Regions from separate parts of the Nesterenkonia sp. AN1 genome, predicted to be linked through region 4. Evidence: riboswitches for the same ligand, from Rfam matches in the RefSeq annotation. Region 4 holds a riboswitch; each other region holds the start of a gene.

Region 1 (2,768 bases), on a different contig from region 4:
CCGATGCCTCCGCCGCCGACCAGTCCGGACATCGCCGAATAGGAGATGAAGCTGACCGTGGTGATGGTGATCGAGCCGATCAGCCCAGGCTTCGCGTCGACCAGGAGCACGTTGCGGATGATCTGTGCGCGGGTGGCGCCCATCGCCCGGGAGGCCTCCACCGCCCCGGAGCCCAGCTGGGTGATGTTCTGCTCCACCAGGCGGGCGAAGTACGGGATGGCGTTGATCGTGAGCGGCACGATCACCGCGGCGGTGCCCACCGAGGTGCCCACCACGAATCGCGTGAACGGGATGATCGCGATGAGCAGGATCAGGAACGGGAAGGACCGGATCATGTTCACCACCCCAGAGACGAGAGCGTGGGAGCGTGGCCGCGGCGCCAGTCCGTCGGGGGCGTGGACGAAGAGCCAGATGCCCAGCGGGGTGCCCAGCAGGACCGCGAGCGGTATGGCGACCGCGATCATCGCGAAGGTCTCCAGCATGGCCTGGTTGATCTCGGGGAGCCGCTCGATGATGAGATTCATCAGTGCACACCCCCGGTCGACCCGGCCAGCGCGGCGTGCTGCGCGCGGTGCGTCTGGGCCTGTTGCGGGATCTGCTGGTCATGCTGGTCCAGCTCGTCCTCACCGGGACCTGGCAGACCTGCACCCGCGCCGCTGCGGTCCAGTCGAATGCCGTCACTGAGCAGGTACTTTCCGATGGAGGTTCGCGGATCGAAGCCTTCCCGGAGCAGTTCGCTCGCGGGGAACTCCTCGACCACGCGCCCGTCCTCCATGACCGCGACGTCGTCCGCGAGGGCCTTGATGACCTCCATCTCGTGGGTCACGATCACCACGGTGATGCCGAACTCGCGGTTCACATCCGCGAGGTACTGCAGCACGGTGGCGGTGGTGAAGGGATCCAGGGCGGAGGTCGGCTCGTCGCAGAGCAGCACCTCCGGCTTGGTGGCCAGCGCCCGGGCGATCGCGACCCGCTGCTTCTGACCCCCCGAGAGCTGCGCGGGATAGACCGAGGCCTTGTCCGTGATGTCCACGATCTCCAGCGCCTCCGCGACCCGGCGAAGACGTTCACGGCGGTCCCTGACCCCGGCGAACTTCAGTGACAGCTCGACATTCTGGGCGACGCTGAGGTTGTTCACCAGATTGAATCCCTGAAAGATCATGCCGATCTGGTGCCTGGCCCGGCGCAGGTCGGCGTCGGAGAGGCTGGTCAGCTCGGTGCCGCCGACGCTGACCCGTCCGGAGCTGGGACGCTCCAGCAGATTGATGTTGCGCAGCAGGGTGGACTTGCCGGCTCCGGAGAACCCGATGATCCCTTGGATCTTGCCGCGCGGCACCTCGAGACTGACGTCATCGACCGCGGTCAGCGGCTCTCGGCCGCGGGCGGCGAAGGTCGTCGAGACATGGGACAGGGAAATCATGAGGCATGCTCCATCGGTCCTGGCGTTAGCACCCGGCGGAGGCGATGAAGCCCTCCGGGTTGCTGCGACGTCTTCGAGCCAGATCTCTCAGTCGCTCTGGATGGTTGAACGTCTTCACCGTAGGCGTGAACATAGTGTGGAAGTCAAGTCCGCTTCGGTGTTGCGTTTTATCTCACCAGATGAACTTGACGTTGATGGAATTCCTGGTCGGGGCGTAGGGTGAACCGCGTACCATCCCGAGCGGCCGAGAGATCTGGCTCGTCGACGCCGCAGCAACCCAGGGAGGGACACCTTTGCAAGGGTGTCTTTTCGCCGGGTGCTACCGCCAGGATCGATGGGAGTATCCTCTGATGATTTCGCCTGCCTCCACCCTGACCGCCACCTCCGCAGCAGCACCTGCCGAAGCCTCGAGCGCCCCGCCCGAGACGGCAGCGCCGAGTCGGCGGGACTACACCTCTCTCGACGTCGAGCTCTCTGGCGTCGGCCGGGCATTCGGCTCGCGCACCGTGCTGCGCGATGTCAGCCTGCGGGTCGCCCCCGGCGAGGTGCTCGCAATCCTGGGCTCCTCGGGCTGCGGCAAGTCCACCTTGCTGCGGGCCGTCGGCGGCCTGGATACCGGAAACACCGGTGAGATCCTGATCAACGGCTCCCCGGTGCAGCGCTACGACGAGCGCACCGCGGTCGGATTCCAGGAGCCGCGACTGCTGCCCTGGCGCTCGATCCACAAGAACGTCAGCCTGGGGCTGCCGCGCAGCCTCTCCAAGGCCGAGGGCCGTGAGCGCGTGGATGAGCTCCTGAAGCTGGTCGGGCTGCATGACCGAGCCTCGCTGCGACCCCGGGAGATCTCCGGGGGCATGGCGCAGCGCGCCTCACTGGCCCGCGCCCTGGCCCGCCGCCCCGGGGTGCTGCTGCTCGATGAGCCCTTCGGCGCCCTGGACGCGCTCACCCGGCTGAAGATGCAGGACCTGCTCCTGGATGTGCATGCCCAGACCGGGACCACGGTGCTGCTGGTCACCCACGACGTGGACGAGGCGCTGCAGCTGGCCGATCGGGTGCTGCTCCTGGGGCCGGACCTGGCAGAACCACATCCCGCCGAGGGCGCCACGATCGCGCGGCTCCTCAGCGTGCCCGGGCAGCGGCCACGAGATCGCGCCTCCGCAGAGCTCGCTGCACTGCGCGGCGAGCTCTTCTCCGGTCTCGGCGTGGACTCACACAGCCACTGACCGGCACTCTCCACGCACCGATGCGCCGGGCTCAGGTCTGACGCCTCACCGCTGGTCCGGCCCAGGCCGCACCGATCCACCCCGGTGCATTCCGATCCGCGCTCCCCCTGCAGATCCAGCCAGGA
Region 2 (2,768 bases), on a different contig from region 4:
TTGATCTCGAAGGCGTTGTGCGGGGACAGCGCCGGTCCGAAGTCGCGCAGCAGCTGGACCCGGGCCTTGAGGATGAAGGAGAGATTGACTCCGAAGATCCCCTCGGATCCGAGATCGCGGCCGAAGACCAGCCCGTGATAGCTCTCATCCGGTGTGGAGAAGCCGGGGAAGTGCTCGGGGTGGGCGAAGTAGTCGAAGCGTCCGGAGTCCACGATCACCCCGGCGATGGCGGTGCCGTGCCCACCGAGGAACTTGGTGGCCGAGTGCACCACGACGTCGGCGCCGAAGTCGAAGGGCCGGATCAGGTAGGGCGTGGTCAGGGTGGAGTCGATGATCAGCGGCGCGCCGAACTCGTGCGCCACCGAGGCGACGCCTTCGATGTCGAGCACGTCGCCGCGCGGGTTCGCCACGGCTTCGCCGAAGAAGGCCACCGTGTTCTCCCGGGTGGCGGCGCGCCAGGACTCGAGGTCATCGGGGTCCTCCACGAAGGAGACCTCGATGCCGAACTTCGGCAGGGTGTGCTTGAAGAGGTTCTGTGTGCCGCCGTAGAGCGTGGGCGATGCGACGATGTGGCTGCCGGCGTGGGCGATGTTCAGCAGTGCCAGCGAGGTGGCGGCCTGTCCGGAGCCGACGGCGAGCGCCCCGACTCCGCCTTCGAGGGCGGCGATCTTGTCCTCCACCGCCTGGACGGTGGGATTCCCGATGCGGGAGTAGATCGGGGCGATCTCCTCGAGGCCGAAGCGGCGCGCGGCCGCGGCGGTGTCCGGGAAGACGAAGGAGGTGGTCTGTTGGATCGGCAGTGCCCGTGCTCCGGTGACCGGGTCGGGGGCGACGCCGGCGTGGATCTGCTGGGTCTCGAACTGCCAGGTGTTCTCGTGGCTCAAGGGATTCTCCATTCAATGCGGCCCAGGATCTGGACCGGATCTGAACGTCGCTGCCGGTGAGCGTGTTGCCGGCGCCGAATCCTGTACGGCCCTGTCCTGAGGACTGGGGTGAAGGGCCCGCACTGGTGTGTGGCCCGCGCTTGCCACGGTCAGTCCTTGGATCTTCTCCGGGACTGCCGCAACCAGGTCGTCACCCGGGGCACCCCACCGCGAACTGGAGGGTTGCCGGCCAGCAAACCGGGGTTTTGCGCTGGCACTCTTGACCTAGGGATAAGTCTGCATCGCGGAATGCTCCGGTGCAAGTGCGGTGGGTCCGGCGGGTTCGCAGTTCGTCATGTTCGGCGCCCGACGGGCGAGGATCCGTGGCGCTGCTGCCGGGTCGAGGCGCTCCATCTCTGGACTCTCCCCCATGCGCTCTTCCCGACCGAGATCCTTGCGGAATCCCCCACCGGATCCGGGATCTCCTTCCACGGGGAGGACTACGCCGATGGGGACGAGGTCTTCGTCGGGGCAAGCACTGCGCAGTCGATCAGCTACCCGGTCCCGGAGGAGTGCGACGCAGACCTCGCGCCCGATGCGTGTGATGCCGAGGCCCCACAGTGGACGGTCACCCCGTCTGCCCCAGCTCCGTGAAGCCGACGGTCACTGGCTTCCCGGCCCGAGAGAATGTAGCGTTTCTTTCGAAATAGAGAACCAAAATATTGGATATCCATCTCATGCCTTCTGCGACATCTCCCGCAGTGATTGCGCTTAATCCAGTGATCGACTCCTCCTGGATCGACATTGCGTGGTGGGGCATACCGATCGCCTACGCCACGGCTCTCCTCTGGGCCGCGGTGGAGCTGGTCCGGAACCAGAGCCTTGACCTCGCGCCCAAGATCGCCTTCGCGTTCCTGATGGTCCTGGCACCGTTCATCGGCTCGGTTCTGACCATTCTGCTGGTCCGGACCCACGCGCGGCCCTCGGCTCGAGGTCAGACCGAGGGAACCGCACCGACGGAGGATCCCACGCTGGCACGGGTCACTCAGGACCGAGGAACGCGAACGGCTCGGCCGGTTCGAACAGATCGCTGACCTCTCCCACGTGACCCTCGGGCGGCCCCTCGCTGAGCACCAGACGGCGGACCCCGGAGCCTTCGCCGAGCGCGAGCCGGTCCAGCGAGACCCAGATGACGCTGGGCCGCAGCGCGGAGTCGAAGTAGTACCGGCGGTCCTTGTGGTCCGCCACGGTGCGCCACTGGGTCGAGGAGATGTTCGGCTGCCCCGGGGTGGAGATCCCATAGGGGACCGAGGCGTTGCGGATGACTCCGAACACCGCCGCGGTCGCGATGGTGCGGTCCTCGACCTGGGGCACCGCGTTGACGTAGAAGCTGGCCCGGACATAGCGGTCTGCGGCGCGGTTGGTGCCCGGCAGCATCACGGTCCCGCCGATCCCGCGCCAGTAGGCGTCGACCGCCAGCTGTTCCGCGAAGGGCGGCGAATTGGTCATCACCTGGTGCGCCCGGTCGTGGTGGATCTGCAGCGTCCCGTCCAGGTACTCACAGATCGCGCTGTCCCCAGAAGCATCGGAGATCGACAGGTGCATGGTCGCCTCGCGCGGCTGCCCTGGCACCCCGGCGGTGACCACGGCAAAGTCTTCCCGGGCCAATACTTCCACCGCCTCCGCCACGGTGGCGCAGCTATCCAGCACATACTGGGCCCACGCGCCGAGGGAGAGCTTCGGCCGGACGTCATCGAGCCTGGGGTAGCGCGATTCCACCAGCCAAAGCGCATTGGCGACGAGGCCGCACTCATTGATCCCATCGGTGGTCGAGACGTCATAGCCGGTGGCGATCACGCTGCCGTAGCGAGATGTCCAGGTCAGCGAGCGCGGCCCGGCTCCTCC
Region 3 (2,768 bases), on a different contig from region 4:
GCGGGGTGCGAGTGTTGGCGTGGGAGAAGGTCCGCGAGCGCTCATGCAGCAGCGCGGCCGCGTCACGGGCCGCGGCCTCGGCGACACCGGCAAGCACGATCAGCAGAAAGTGCTGGTACAGCGCGGTCTGATACGGGAAGCGGTCACTCAGCCCGCGCAGCTCGGCCTCCTCCACCACGCGTCGGTCAGCCGGGCGGTGCCTGATCCGGTGGTGCGCTGACCGAAGCCGTCCCAGTCGTCGTCGATCTCCACGCCTGGCTGGTCCCGGCGCACGAGTACCGCAAGCTCATTGCCGGCGGCATCCCGGGCGGTGACGTCGAGCCAGTCCGCGAAGATCGCACCCGTGGTGTAGTACTTCACCCCGTTGACCACGTGCCCGTGGGCGGTCTCGCTGACCACGGTGCCGGACTGGTGGAAGCCACCCTTCCCCGGCTCGGTCCAGGCGTTGCCGACCAGCTCTCCCGCCACCAGCCGCGCGAGCCAGCGCTGCACGACGGGCCCGGCCTCGGGCGCAGAACCTGGTGCGGCACCTGAGCGCCACAGCAGATCCTCCTGGACCGCGAAGTGGCCGCGCAGCACCTGCGGGATGTTGCTGTCCTGGGCTGCGAGCTCCACAAGGACCTCGGTGGTCTGAACCCAGTCCAGTCCGTGGCCCCCGGCCGACTCGGGCACCCGAAGCCGTCCGATGCCGCAGGAGACGAGCTCCCTGACCTCACTGCGGGCGAGTTCCCGGCTGCGCTCTCGGTCGAGCGCGGAGAGCCCCACGCGCTCGATGGCGTCGCGAAGAATCTGGGGCACAGGCAGTTGAATGTTCATTCTTTCCTCCATCGATTCTGGCGGTAGCACCCGGCATTCCCGGGTTGCTGCGACGTCTGCGGGCCAGATCCCTCGGTCGCTCTGGATGGTGATGACGCTAAATATAGAGTGCGCAAGGACTGATTCGTCAAGTTCACATGACGCCGCACGTCTGAACTCTGCCGCTGCTGCACACTGCCGGGCTGCGTCTGGCGGCGGAATGTCATGTGGCGTCTCACAGTGCGAGCGATTCTTGCTGGTCGGCGGGACCACGCGTAGCGTGGACCTGTAACCATCCCGAGCGGCTGAGAGATCTGGCTCAGAGACGCCGCAGCAACCCGGATACGCCGGGTGCTAACGCCAGGACCGATGGAGTTGATTCGCATGTCTGTCCCTGCACGCACCCTCGAGAACCCCACCGCAGCATCTCGCGTGGACTCCTTTGCGCTGCGCCATGCCCTGGCGCAGTTCCCGCAGGGGATCGTCGCGGTCGGCGCGGAGATCGACGGGACCCCCGAGGCGATCATCGCGTCCACCTTCACAGTGGGCGTCTCGCTGGAACCGCCCCTGGTCACCCTGGCGGTGCAGCACAATTCCTCCACCTGGCCGAAGCTCGAGCGCAGCGGCGGGGAACTGGGAATCTCGGTGCTCGGCCGCGATCAGAACGGGCTGTGCCGGCAGATCGCCTCGAAGGACCGCGCCAACCGCTTCACCGGGGTGGACTACCAGCTCCAGGGCTCGGCGCTGCTGCTCGAGGGCGTGCCGATGTGGCTGCGCACCCGGATCTATGACCAGGTCCGCGCCGGGGACCACGACATCATCGTGCTCGAGATCCTGGACCTGGGCTTCACCGAGGGTGCCGCCGGGCTGGTCTTCCACCAGCACGAGTTCAAGACCCTGGCCCCGTTGAGCTGACCCGAAGGACCCTTCTTGACCACCCACCCTCGCTCCACCGTGCCCGCAGACGCGAGCGTCCCGGAAGATCCGGCGCATCCCGCCGCCGTGCACACCTGGGCGGATCCGCAGGATGAGGACCAACGTCTGGCCTTCTGGTCCGACGCGGCGAACCTGCTGGACTGGTCCACCCCCTGGGAGACCACCCATTCCTGGACCCCGCCGAGCTCGGTGACCCGACGCGGCCCGAAGATCGGCTGGTACGAGGGCGGAACGCTCAACGCCGCGGTGAACTGCGTGGACCGCCATGTCGCCGCCGGACGCGGGGAGAAGATCGCGCTGCACTTCGAGGGCGAGCCGGGAGACCGCGCGGACGTCAGCTACGCCGAGCTGGGCCGGCGGGTCAACCAGGCGGCGAATGCGCTGAGCGCCATGGGGGTCACCCGTGGGGATCGCGTGGTGATCTATCTGCCGGTGCTGGTCGAGACCATCGTGGTCACCCTGGCCTGCGCCCGGATCGGCGCGGTGCACTCGCTGGTCTTCGGCGGCTTCTCCGCGGAGGCGCTGAAGTTCCGGGTCGAGGACACCGGTGCGAAGCTGCTGGTCACCACCGATGGTCAATACCGCCGCGGCAAGGCGGTGCCGGTGAAGGCCAATGCCGATGCCGCCGTCGCCGGGGCCACGGCCGAGCACGGCGGCAACCTCGAGCACGTCCTGGTGATCCGGCGCACCGGTTCGGTCGTGGAATGGACCCCGGGACGGGACCTCTGGTGGCATGACGTGGTGGAGACCGCCTCTGCCGAGCACATCCCGGAGTTCTTCGACGCCGAGAACGAGCTGTTCATCATGTACACCTCCGGGACCACCGGAAGGCCCAAGGGTCTGGTGCATACCACCGGCGGCTACCTCACCGGTGCGCTCTACAGCTACCTGCGGCTCTTCGCCCACCCCGATCCGGCCCGGCGCGAGAAGGACGTCCACTGGTGCACCGCCGACCTGGCCTGGGTCACCGCGCACACCTATGAGATCTACGGGCCGCTGGCCGCTGGTGCGACCCAGGTGATCTTCGAGGGCACCCC
Region 4 (2,768 bases):
GGCGAACTCCTGGAAGGATCCGGGGATCACCCAATTGACGACGTTGACCCCGTCGATGCCGGCGGCCTGCCACGCCTCCAGCTGGTCAGCGATCTGCTCAGGCGTGCCGACGATCCGGTTGCTGCGGTTGGAACGCCAGGCGATATCCGCCACCAGCGGTTCACGATCGGTGATCGTCTTGGAAGCCCATTCGGTGAATCCGCGCCGGGTGTTGGTCTGCACGTCCTTCAGAGGCGTCTCGGGCGGGTAGACGCGTCCGTCGGGATCCACCAGGGCAGCATGCGCGAGGTAGCCGTCCAGCGAGACGAACTCTTCGGCTTCCTTGAGCTTTCGCTGCGCCTCTTCTTCGGTGTCACCGATGATGAAGCTCAGCCCCTGGAAGAACTTGATGTCCTCTGGGGCGCGTCCGGCTTCCACGGCCCGGGCACGGGTGTCTTCGATCTGCGCCTTGGCGACTTCTGGGTTCGGCGCCCCCAAGAAGACGGCTTCGGCGTTGCGTGACGCGAAGTCGCGACCAGAGACGGAGGAGCCGGCCTGGAACAGGACCGGGGTGCGCTGGGGTGAGGGTGAGGGCAGATGTGGGCCTTCCACCGAGTAGCGCTCGCCCTGGTGGTAGATCTTGTGCACCTTGGCCGGGTCTGAGTACCGGGATCCCGCGCGGTCGTTGATCACTGCACCCTCGTCCCAGGAGCCTTCCCAGAGCTTGTAGGTCACATCGACGTATTCGTCGGCCCAGCGGTAGCGCTCGGAGTGCTCGGTCAATCGCGGCATGCCGTAGTTGCGTGAGCCGTTGTCCTGCATCCCGGTGACGATGTTCCAGGCGATCCGACCCTTGGAGATGTGGTCCAGTGTGGAGATCTGCCGGGCGAACTGGAACGGGTGGGACTGGAAGACGTTGGAGGTTGTGGCCAGGCCGATGTTCTCCGTCACCACGGCGAGCGCGCCGAGCAGCACGGTTGGATCATTGGACGGGATCTGCAGGCCCTCGTTGAGGTAGACCGAGTAGTCGGCATCTGAGTCCCCGTAGTGGCCGGAGACGTCGGCGAAGAACATGGCGTCGAACTTTGCCGCCTCCAGGATCTTGGCCAGATTGACCCAGGTGTCCACATCGGTGAACTCCGTCTGGTGGGCATCCTCGCGCCGCCACTGGCCGTGATGGATGTGGCTGTTCGTGTTCATCACGAAGGCGTTGAAGTGCAGCGGAGTGGGGGCGGAGTTGCTGTCAGGCATGAGGTTTCCACGTCTCTTTCGGACCGTGGCACCGCGCAGCGTCCCGTGCTCGGGGCGGATGCGCAGGCACCGTACTTGCCCGGGACGGTTGTGACACCGGGCCGAATCATCACCTGGAGCACCCCACTACGGTGAGAGGGTTGCTGTCCGGACAGCCAGGGCTTTCGTCCGGAACTCGTGATTCCTTGGTTCAGCGTAGAACGCACTCATTCCAAGTGCAAGACTTGATCATATTTACTGACATATATCGACACGTTGAGGATGGGCTCCCTGCGACCGGAGTCGCACCCGGTCAAATCCCTGACTGACACTCAAACATCGAGCTCACCCGCATTCCACGGGTCTTCCCAGACCAGCGCGATGCACCGTAGGGTTGAACATACCTGAGCGTCGACACCGGAGTGAGTAACCGTGAGCAGCTACAGCACCGATCCATCCCAGACCACCCCCACCTCCGTTCCCCCATTAGATGAGCCGCTCTACGGCGCCACGCTGGGCCAAGCCGTGCGGCGCTTCTTCGGCAAGTACACGCACTTCAAGGGGTACGCCTCGCGCAGCGAATACTGGTGGGTGCAGCTCTTCACGAACGTCGTCACCGGCGTGATCTCGATCCCCTACCTGCGCACCTACGACCCCACCCTCGGACGCTTCGACCTGACGGAGGGCACCGGAAACGTCGAAGGCCTGGTCCTGGCGAGCGCGCTCGGCGCGTTCATCTGGGGCCTCCTGACGTTTATTCCGATGCTTGCACTGAGCTGGCGCAGGTTGCATGACGCGGGACTCCCAGGACCCACGTACTTCCTGGTGCTGATCCCCTTCGTCGGCCCAATCGTCCTTATAATCCTGATGATCCTGCCGACTCGGCCTGAGAAGCACATCCGAGCTTGGGAGTACCCGACGGAACCAGCACCCGAGGCCCAGAATGCAGGACGCACCCTCCCTTAGGCTCTCCGCCTCGTCAGTGAGACCTCAGGACTTCAGCAGCCGCTCCCGCTCGGCCTCCACGTCGTAGTCCGCGGCGGGCCAGCGCAGCTTCAGGTCTGAGAACGCTGCGATCAGCAGCTCCTGGACCGCCAGCCGGGAGTACCACTTCCGGTCCGCTCCGATCGCGTGCCAGGGGGCGTGGTCGGCGTCGGTGGCTTCCATGACCCGCGAGTAGAGCTCCTGATACGTGTCGAACTCGGCCCGCGCGTCGGCGTCGGAGGGGTCGTACTTCCAGTGCTTCTCCTTACGGTCCAGCCGGGAGACCAGCCGGTCCAGCTGCTCCTCCTGGGAGATGAGCAGCTTGACCTTGATGATGACGAAGCCCAGCCGGACCAGTTCGCGTTCGAAGAGGATCAGCGCCTCGATGCGACGCTCGATCTCTTCCGGGCTTTCGCTGCCGGTGATGCTGGGCACCAGCACATCCTCGTAGTGGGACCGGTCGAAGACGCCCACGAGACCTGGCCGCGGCAGGCGCCGGATGATGCGCTCCAGGTAATGCTCGCGCTGCTCCTCCGGGGTGGGTTTCCCGAATCCGGCCACCTCGATACCCATCG

What was found. Region 4 has a riboswitch for S-adenosylmethionine ahead of BG28_RS02610 (LLM class flavin-dependent oxidoreductase). Riboswitches for the same ligand answer to the same signal wherever they lie in the genome.
Region 1: linked by a shared signal. The riboswitch ahead of BG28_RS04715 (ABC transporter ATP-binding protein) and the one ahead of BG28_RS02610 (LLM class flavin-dependent oxidoreductase) in region 4 are both predicted to bind S-adenosylmethionine.
Region 2: linked by a shared signal. The riboswitch ahead of BG28_RS03655 (O-acetylhomoserine aminocarboxypropyltransferase/cysteine synthase family protein) and the one ahead of BG28_RS02610 (LLM class flavin-dependent oxidoreductase) in region 4 are both predicted to bind S-adenosylmethionine.
Region 3: linked by a shared signal. The riboswitch ahead of BG28_RS04740 (flavin reductase family protein) and the one ahead of BG28_RS02610 (LLM class flavin-dependent oxidoreductase) in region 4 are both predicted to bind S-adenosylmethionine.

Annotation. Positions count from the first base shown of each region.
Region 1 covers NZ_JEMO01000006.1:176,943-179,710, forward strand. Annotated here, with positions in the region: gene BG28_RS04705 (methionine ABC transporter permease) at 1-524, opposite strand, end outside; gene BG28_RS04710 (methionine ABC transporter ATP-binding protein) at 524-1,420, opposite strand; SAM riboswitch class I at 1,428-1,527, opposite strand; SAM riboswitch class I at 1,649-1,761, shown strand; gene BG28_RS04715 (ABC transporter ATP-binding protein) at 1,771-2,643, shown strand.
Region 2 covers NZ_JEMO01000005.1:77,998-80,765, forward strand. Annotated here, with positions in the region: gene BG28_RS03655 (O-acetylhomoserine aminocarboxypropyltransferase/cysteine synthase family protein) at 1-884, opposite strand, end outside; SAM riboswitch class IV at 1,016-1,149, opposite strand; gene BG28_RS15600 (hypothetical protein) at 1,601-1,957, shown strand; gene BG28_RS03670 (linear amide C-N hydrolase) at 1,905-2,768, opposite strand, start outside.
Region 3 covers NZ_JEMO01000006.1:183,699-186,466, forward strand. Annotated here, with positions in the region: gene BG28_RS15785 (hypothetical protein) at 1-178, opposite strand, end outside; gene BG28_RS15790 (acyl-CoA dehydrogenase family protein) at 148-816, opposite strand; SAM riboswitch class I at 822-908, opposite strand; SAM riboswitch class I at 1,085-1,171, shown strand; gene BG28_RS04740 (flavin reductase family protein) at 1,180-1,710, shown strand; gene acs (acetate--CoA ligase) at 1,726-2,768, shown strand, end outside.
Region 4 covers NZ_JEMO01000004.1:60,144-62,911, forward strand. Annotated here, with positions in the region: gene BG28_RS02610 (LLM class flavin-dependent oxidoreductase) at 1-1,230, opposite strand, end outside; SAM riboswitch class IV at 1,297-1,413, opposite strand; gene BG28_RS02615 (DUF805 domain-containing protein) at 1,642-2,175, shown strand; gene BG28_RS02620 (hypothetical protein) at 2,200-2,768, opposite strand, start outside.